One region of the Terrabacter sp. 2YAF2 genome, then DNA from elsewhere that is predicted to be linked to it. Evidence: riboswitches for the same ligand, from Rfam matches in the RefSeq annotation. Region 1 holds a riboswitch; each other region holds the start of a gene.
The links. A riboswitch is a leader RNA that binds a small molecule or an ion and turns the genes downstream of it on or off. The one in region 1 is predicted to bind S-adenosylmethionine.
Positions count from the first base shown of each region.

Region 2: another riboswitch for S-adenosylmethionine. It lies ahead of AB4030_RS18105 (bifunctional o-acetylhomoserine/o-acetylserine sulfhydrylase); the one in region 1 lies ahead of AB4030_RS09910 (aminotransferase class V-fold PLP-dependent enzyme).
Region 3: another riboswitch for S-adenosylmethionine. It lies ahead of metX (homoserine O-acetyltransferase MetX); the one in region 1 lies ahead of AB4030_RS09910 (aminotransferase class V-fold PLP-dependent enzyme).

Region 1 is NZ_JBFRFG010000006.1:241,937-244,250, forward strand. Features, by position in the region: gene AB4030_RS09910 (aminotransferase class V-fold PLP-dependent enzyme) at 1-1,080, opposite strand, end outside; SAM riboswitch class IV at 1,204-1,329, opposite strand; gene AB4030_RS09915 (DNA translocase FtsK 4TM domain-containing protein) at 1,542-2,314, shown strand, end outside.
Region 2 is NZ_JBFRFG010000019.1:44,292-46,605, forward strand. Features, by position in the region: gene AB4030_RS18105 (bifunctional o-acetylhomoserine/o-acetylserine sulfhydrylase) at 1-1,186, opposite strand, end outside; SAM riboswitch class IV at 1,275-1,388, opposite strand; gene AB4030_RS18110 (acyl-CoA dehydrogenase family protein) at 1,529-2,314, shown strand, end outside.
Region 3 is NZ_JBFRFG010000012.1:82,336-84,649, forward strand. Features, by position in the region: gene metX (homoserine O-acetyltransferase MetX) at 1-789, opposite strand, end outside; SAM riboswitch class IV at 805-919, opposite strand; gene AB4030_RS14380 (DUF4192 family protein) at 1,006-2,314, opposite strand, start outside.

The DNA of each region.
Region 1 (2,314 bases):
GATGCCGTGCTCGACGGAGAGCGCCTGCGAGACGAGGGAGGAGTCCCAGCCCTCGACGGTGAAGGCGACGACGCCGACGCGGTCGCTGTCGTCGCCGAAGATCGAGAGGACCTCGACACCGGCCACCTCGTCGAGCCCGGTGCGCAGCCGGTCAAGCAGGCGGGACTCGTGCTCCTCGATGGCCTCGCGGTGGCGGGCGATGGTCGAGCACGCCGCCGCGAGGGCGATCGCGCCGAGGACGTTGGGGCTGCCGCCCTCGTGGCGCGCCGGGCCGGTCGCCCAGGTCGTGCCGTCCTCGGTCACCGACCGGGTCGCGCCACCGCCGAGCAGGTAGGGGTGCCCGGCGTCGAGCCAGTCGGCGCGCCCGGCGAGCACCCCCGCGCCGTAGGGGGCATACGTCTTGTGGCCCGAGAACGCGACGTAGTCGGCGTCCCACGCGGCGAGGTCGATGGTGCGGTGCGCCGACAGCTGGGCCGCGTCGACGGCGATCCGGGCACCGTGCCCGTGGGCGAGGGCGGCGAGACGCTCGACGGGCCACACCTCGCCGGTGACGTTGGACGCCGCGGCGACGACGACGAGGCGGTGGCGCGACGGGTGGTCCGTCAACGCCTCCTCGAGCAGGAGGTGCGCGTCCTCGACGGTCTGCGGGACGGGGAGGCGCACCGTGCGGAAGCGCCCCCACGGCAGCAGCGTCGAGTGGTGCTCGGTGCCGAAGACGAAGACCGTCGTGCGACTCGGCAGCGCCTTGCTGAGCAGCGCCCACGAGTCCGTCGTCGAGCGGGTGAAGACGACCGAGTCGCTCTCCCGGGCGCCGACGAACGCCGCGACCTCCTCGCGGGCCTGCTCGTACCACGCGCTCGTCAGCCGTGAGGCGAAGCCCGCGCCGCGGTGCACGGAGGAGTAGGTCTCGAGCGCGCGGTTGACGGCCGCCTTGACCGTCTCGAGCGCGGGCGTCGAGGCGGCGTGGTCGAGGTTGGCGTATGCCGCGTCGCCGTGGAGCGTCGGGACACGCAGCCCCGCGCCGACGACGGTGGGCAGCGTGCGCGCCTCGGGCACGACGTGCAGCGCACGGCTGCGCACGACCGGTGCCGACGTCCCGCCACAGGGCGAGGACGCCGGGTGAGCGGCGGGGTGGGAAGAGGGACGGGTCGAGGACAGGACCGACATGCCAGTGCTCCTGGGTCATGGGACCCACCCGGTGCGGGTCCGCGCTTGCCGACCTCGATCGCACGTTCGGACCGAGGGTGGCCTGGTCGTCACCCGGAGCACCCCACCGCGGAGGAGGGTTGCTGGCCAGCGAGCCGGGGCTTGTCACTGGCACTCATGACCTGGCAAGGACGATAGGGGCCGCACCAGCCGTCTGTCCACCAGTCGGTACCGGGATGTCGCGATCTGAGACGACATCCGAGGCGCGGCCGGGCGGCGACCCACGCGAGCCACGCACTCGGCATACGGAAGCTCTCGTCGAACCCCGCAGACCGGCCACCGCTGTTGCGCGTGTGACGCGTGAGTTCAGCAGCGCCTTGACGTACGGTGCCACCATGGCGTCACGTCCGTCCAGCAGCCAGCGCTCGAGCACCACCGCGGCCACACGCGCCAAGGGGTCCTCGGGCGGTGCCACGTCGCGCCCGCCCGCAGCCCGCTCGACCCGGCCCGCGCAGCGCAAGCCCGCCGCCCGCAAACCGGCCGCCAAGGCCGCGTCCAAGGCCCGGGGCGGTGGCCTGCCCTTCCCGCTCGGCGCGATGCGCAACACGTGGATGGGCGTCTCGCACCTGGCCGGGGGAGCGGTGCGTCGCGTGGGCCACAGCGCCGCGGACCTCGAGCCGGAGCACCGCCGCGACGGCATCGGCTTCGCCCTCATCGCGCTGGCCGTCGTCGTCGCCGCCCGCGAATGGTGGGGCGTCTCCGGCACCTTCGGCGACGTCGTGCACGCGGTCTTCGCCGGCACCTTCGGTCGCGTGGCGTATGCCGTGCCGCTCGTCCTGATCGCCCTCGGCCTGCGCATGCTGCGCGCCCCCCAGGACGACGCCGCCACCAACCGCGTCGTCGTCGGCACCATCGCGCTGACCTTCGCCGCGTGCGGCCTGTCGCACCTCGCCGACGGCATCCCCAACCCGCCCGACGGCGCCGACGGCATGCGTGCCGCCGGCGGCATCCTCGGCTTCCTCGCGTCGAGCCCGCTCGCCGCGGCCGTCTCCACCTACGGTGCGGTCGTCCTGCTCATCATGCTCGGCCTCTTCGGCCTGCTCGTCGTCACGGCCACCCCGGTCAACATGATCCCGACCCGGATGCGTCAGCTCCGGGCCCTCGTCAT
Region 2 (2,314 bases), on a different contig from region 1:
GCGTCGTCGAGGCGGGGTGGATGACGAGCGAGCGCACGTCACCGATGTTGGCGACGTGGCTGTGCAGCGTCAGCGCCTCGACGAACTTCTTGCCCGCCTCGAGGCCGCCCTCGATCTCGAAGGAGAGCACCGCGCCAGCGCCACGCGGCGCGTACTTCTGCGCCAGCGCGTACGACGGGCTCTCGGGCAGGGACGCCCAGACCACCCGCTCGACCTGGTCGTGGCCCTGCAGGTGGGCCGCGACCTTCGCCGCGTTCTCGAGGTGCCGGTCGATGCGCAGCGAGAGGGTCTCGAGCCCCTGGGTGATGAGGAAGGCGTTGAAGGGGGCCGCCGCCGGGCCGAGGTCCCGGAGCAGCTGCACCCGCGCCTTGAGGATGTAGGCGAGGTTGGCCCCGAGCGGGCTGCCGACGCCGAGGTCGCGGGCGTAGACGAGACCGTGGTAGCTCTCGTCCGGGGTGTTGTAGGCGGGGAACTTCTCGGGGTCGGCGGCGAAGTCGAAGCTGCCGGCGTCGACGATGAGGCCGGCGATGGACGTGCCGTGGCCGCCGAGGTACTTCGTGGCCGAGTGCACGACGACGTCGGCGCCCCACTCGAACGGGCGGATGACGTAGGGCGTGGCGATGGTGTTGTCGACGACGAGCGGCACGCCGTGCTCGTGCGCGAGGGCGGCGACGCCCTCGATGTCGAGGACCTCTGCCTTCGGGTTGGCGATGGTCTCCCCGAAGAAGACCTTGGTGTTGGGCCGCACGGCTGCCCGCCAGGAGTCGAGCGAGGTGGGGTCCTCGACGAAGGTCACCTCGACGCCGAGCCGGGGGAAGGTGAACTGCAGCAGGTTCGCGGTGCCGCCGTAGAGGCTGGGGGAGGCCACGATGTGGTCGCCGGCCTCGGCGATGTTGAGCAGGGCGAGCGTGGTCGCCGACTGCCCCGAGGCCACGAGCAGGGCGCCCACACCACCCTCGAGAGCGGCGACGCGCTGCTCGACCACGTCGGCGGTGGGGTTCATGATGCGCGTGTAGATGTTGCCGAACTCCTTGAGCCCGAACAGGTTTGCTGCGTGGTCGGTGTCGTTGAACACGTAGCTCGTGGTCTGGTAGATCGGCACGGCGCGCGCTCCGGTGGCCGTGTCGGGGGTCTGTCCGGCATGGATCTGCTTGGTCTCGAAGGACCAGCTGGGGGTCTCGCTCATCGGTCGTTCTCCTCGTGCCATGTCGCTGGCCGGTCCACGACAACCGTTGTGTGCCCGGCGCACCGACGGATCGGTGCGGGAGAGAGGCTCTCCGCGCTTGCCGCGGACGAGTGTCCGTGGCCAGGTCCTCACCCGGGGCACCCCACCGCGGTTGGAGGGTTGCCGGCCAGCGAGCCGGGGCTTGTCGCTGACACTCATGACCTGCTGGGAGTCTACGTATGCGTCCGCCACCGAGAGGAGTCGCCGTCCTCATCGTGGACGCGCGCCACGTCCGGCACCCGGTGGCCGTGGCGTCGATCACGAGGACGTCCTACTAATCGAACCCACGAGTAGGATCCCTGCGTGAGCACGAATGCCGACTTCGACCTGTTCCGGACGAGCGAGGACCACGAGGCCCTGAGGGAGGCCGTCCGCGCGGTCGCCGAGGACAAGATCGCCCCGTATGCCGCCGCCGTCGACGCGGAGGCGCGCTACCCGCAGGAGGCGCACGACGCGCTCGTCGCCTCCGACTTCTTCGCACCCCACGTGCCCGAGGAGTACGACGGCGTCGGTGCCGACGCCCTCGCGACGTGCATCGTCATCGAGGAGGTGGCCCGGGTCGACGCGTCCGCCTCGCTCATCCCGGCCGTCAACAAGCTCGGCTCGCTCCCGCTCATCCTCGCCGCCAGCGACGACGTCAAGTGCCGCTACCTCCCGCCGCTCGCCCAGGGCCGCACGACGTTCTCCTACGGCCTGTCCGAGCGCGAGGCGGGCTCCGACACCGCGGCGATGAGGTGCCGGGCGCGTCAGGACGGCGACGGCTGGGTCGTCAACGGCCACAAGTCGTGGATCACCAACGCCGGTGTGTCCGAGTACTACACCGTCCTCGCGGTGACCGACCCCGACGGCCCCCGCGGCGGCAACGTCACGGCCTTCGTCCTGGAGAAGTCCGACGAGGGCTTCACCTTCGGTGAGAAGGAACGCAAGCTCGGCATCAAGGGCAGCCCGACACGCGAGCTGCACTTCGACAACGTGCGCATCCCGGGGGACCGTGTCGTCGGGCAGGTGGGTGACGGGCTGAAGATCGCACTGCGCACGCTCGACCACACGCGGGTCACCATCGGCGCCCAGGCCGTCGGGATCGCGCAG
Region 3 (2,314 bases), on a different contig from region 1:
GTCCCCGCCCGCGAAGTCGGGATCGTGACGGATGGCCAGCAGCTGCGGCTGGCACCAGGCGATCTGGTCGGCGGTGGCGCGGGCGGTCGAGGCGAGGACGATGCACCGGTCGACGTCGTCAGGATGCGTGACCGCCCACTCGATCGCTCGCATGCCGCCCATCGAGCCGCCCACGACGGCAGCGACCCGGCGGATGCCCAGGTGGTCGAGGAGCAGACGCTCGGCTGTGACCTGGTCACGGACGGTGACGTAGGGGAACCGACTCCCCCAGGGTTGGCCGTCCGGGGCGGGAGTCGACGGGCCGGTGCTGCCCTGGCAGCCGCCGAGGACGTTGGAGGCGATGACGAACCACTCGTCGGGGTCGACCGGGCCGCCCTCGGCGACCAGGGAGTTCCACCATCCGGGTGATGGGTGCCCCGGCCCCGCCTCACCGACGACGTGGCTGTCGCCGGTCAGCGCGTGCTCGACGAGCACGACGTTGTCGCCCGCGTCGTTGAGCCGGCCCCACGTCTCGTAGGCGATGCGGACGTCTGGCAGCACACCTCCGCGCTCGAGCTCCACGTCACCGATGTGGACGAACTGCCGCGCACCCACGGGATCGCCGTCGCGCCAGGCACCGTCCGGTTCGCGCCGTGCAGGCACCGTGGTCTCGTCGCCCCGGTCCGCCGTCCTCGGCCCAGCCGTTGCGTGACCGGACGACGGCGGGGCGACGCCCTCGGACGGCGCAGTGCCAGCGGCAGCGTGCCGCGCGGGACGACGCGAGCTCGGCTTCCGGTGGGTGACGGTCATCGGGGTACTCCTCGGTCCTCGCGCTTGCACGCACCCGGGACGAGCGCGGCCAGGTCCTCACCCGGGGCACCCCACCGCGTAGGAGGGTTGCCGACCAGCGAGCCGGGGCTTGTCGCTGGTACTCGTGACCTGGTCAAACCATACGCGAGACGCCCCCCGGAGGAGATCGGCCGGTCCACGACATGGACGCCCCCGCGGGCCGGGTGCGCCGAGGGGTCACGCGCAGCGGGACGGCCGGAGGCCGTGGTCGAGCGACCGGCGCACCAGTCGGCTCAGCCGGTGGTCGGGCTCGAGGTCGAGCGCATGGTCGACCGCCACTCCGGCCCGCGCCCCGTCGCCACACCACCACGCGAGCGCCGCGACGACCGAGAGCAGCGGTGCTGCGTGCACAGCCGGGGTGAGTCGGCACACGGGCTCGAGGCGTCCGAGCACCAGGCGCGGCAACGTGGCCTCGTCCCAGTCCTCCCAGCTCTCACCGGTCTCGCGTCCGCGGACTCCGTCGGGGCCGGCGGGCCGGTCGGCGGCGTCACCCGCCGGGGCGTCGGACTCCACTCCCGGGACGCCGCCGGGCGCAGGCGCCGACCCGAGGTCGAGCAGCTCGTGGAGGGCCCGCAGCGCCTCGCGATCCGAAGCGGTGAGCCGCGACGCGACGTCGCCACCCGTCCCGCCGCCGTCGCCCGTGACGTCGCCTGCTTGGCCCCAGGCCGAGTCACGCGCTGAATCGAGTCCTGCGTCGCCGGCCGTCGGGGCGAGTCGCAGCTCCGGACCGAGAAGCACGTCCAGCATGACGACGAGGTCGTCAGGGAACGTGTCGAGCGGCACCGTGCCCGGGCACAGCCATCCGATGAGGGCGTCCCGGACCTCGACGTCGCGGAGCGGCCCCACGAGGGACGGCAGCCAGTGCTCGATGCCGTAGCCCTCGATGTCACCGTTCAGCACCCCACCCCAAGCGACCAGTGAGTCGTTGACGAGGAACTGGCGCGCGGACGGGTCGCCGCCCTCCAGCACTCCGAGCCCGGTGCTCGCAGAGCTCGCGCGCCGCGGGAACCGACGGCGCCTGCCGGCTGGGCCCGGCAGGTCGCTCACCGACCCTCCAGCGGCCCGGTAGCGGCGCTGCCAGTCCTCGATGGCCGCCAGGGCCAGGTCGTGCCGGGGCTCGGACGGTGCGAGCGGCTCGACGAGTCGGGCCAGCTCGTCGCGGTCCGGGAGCACCGCGTGCCCGAGTGCCACGTAGCTCGCAACGGCAGGCACGTCGGCCTGCTCGGGCAGGAGCCAGCCCTCGTCGGGGCAGCAGTCGCACCCGACGGAACGCCAACGGCCGTCGCGGACGACGAGGCGCTCCCGGACCATGACTCGATCGGCGGAGATGCTGTCGGCGATGGCCTCGAGCAGGGGAAGGGACTCGTCGGGCATGTCCTCGAAGCCCACGAGGGCCACGGACGAAGGCGCCCCCTGGAGCAGGGTCGGCACGGTCTGCTCAGCTGCCTCCTCGGCCAACTGCGCGTCGACGAGATCGAGGCGGGCC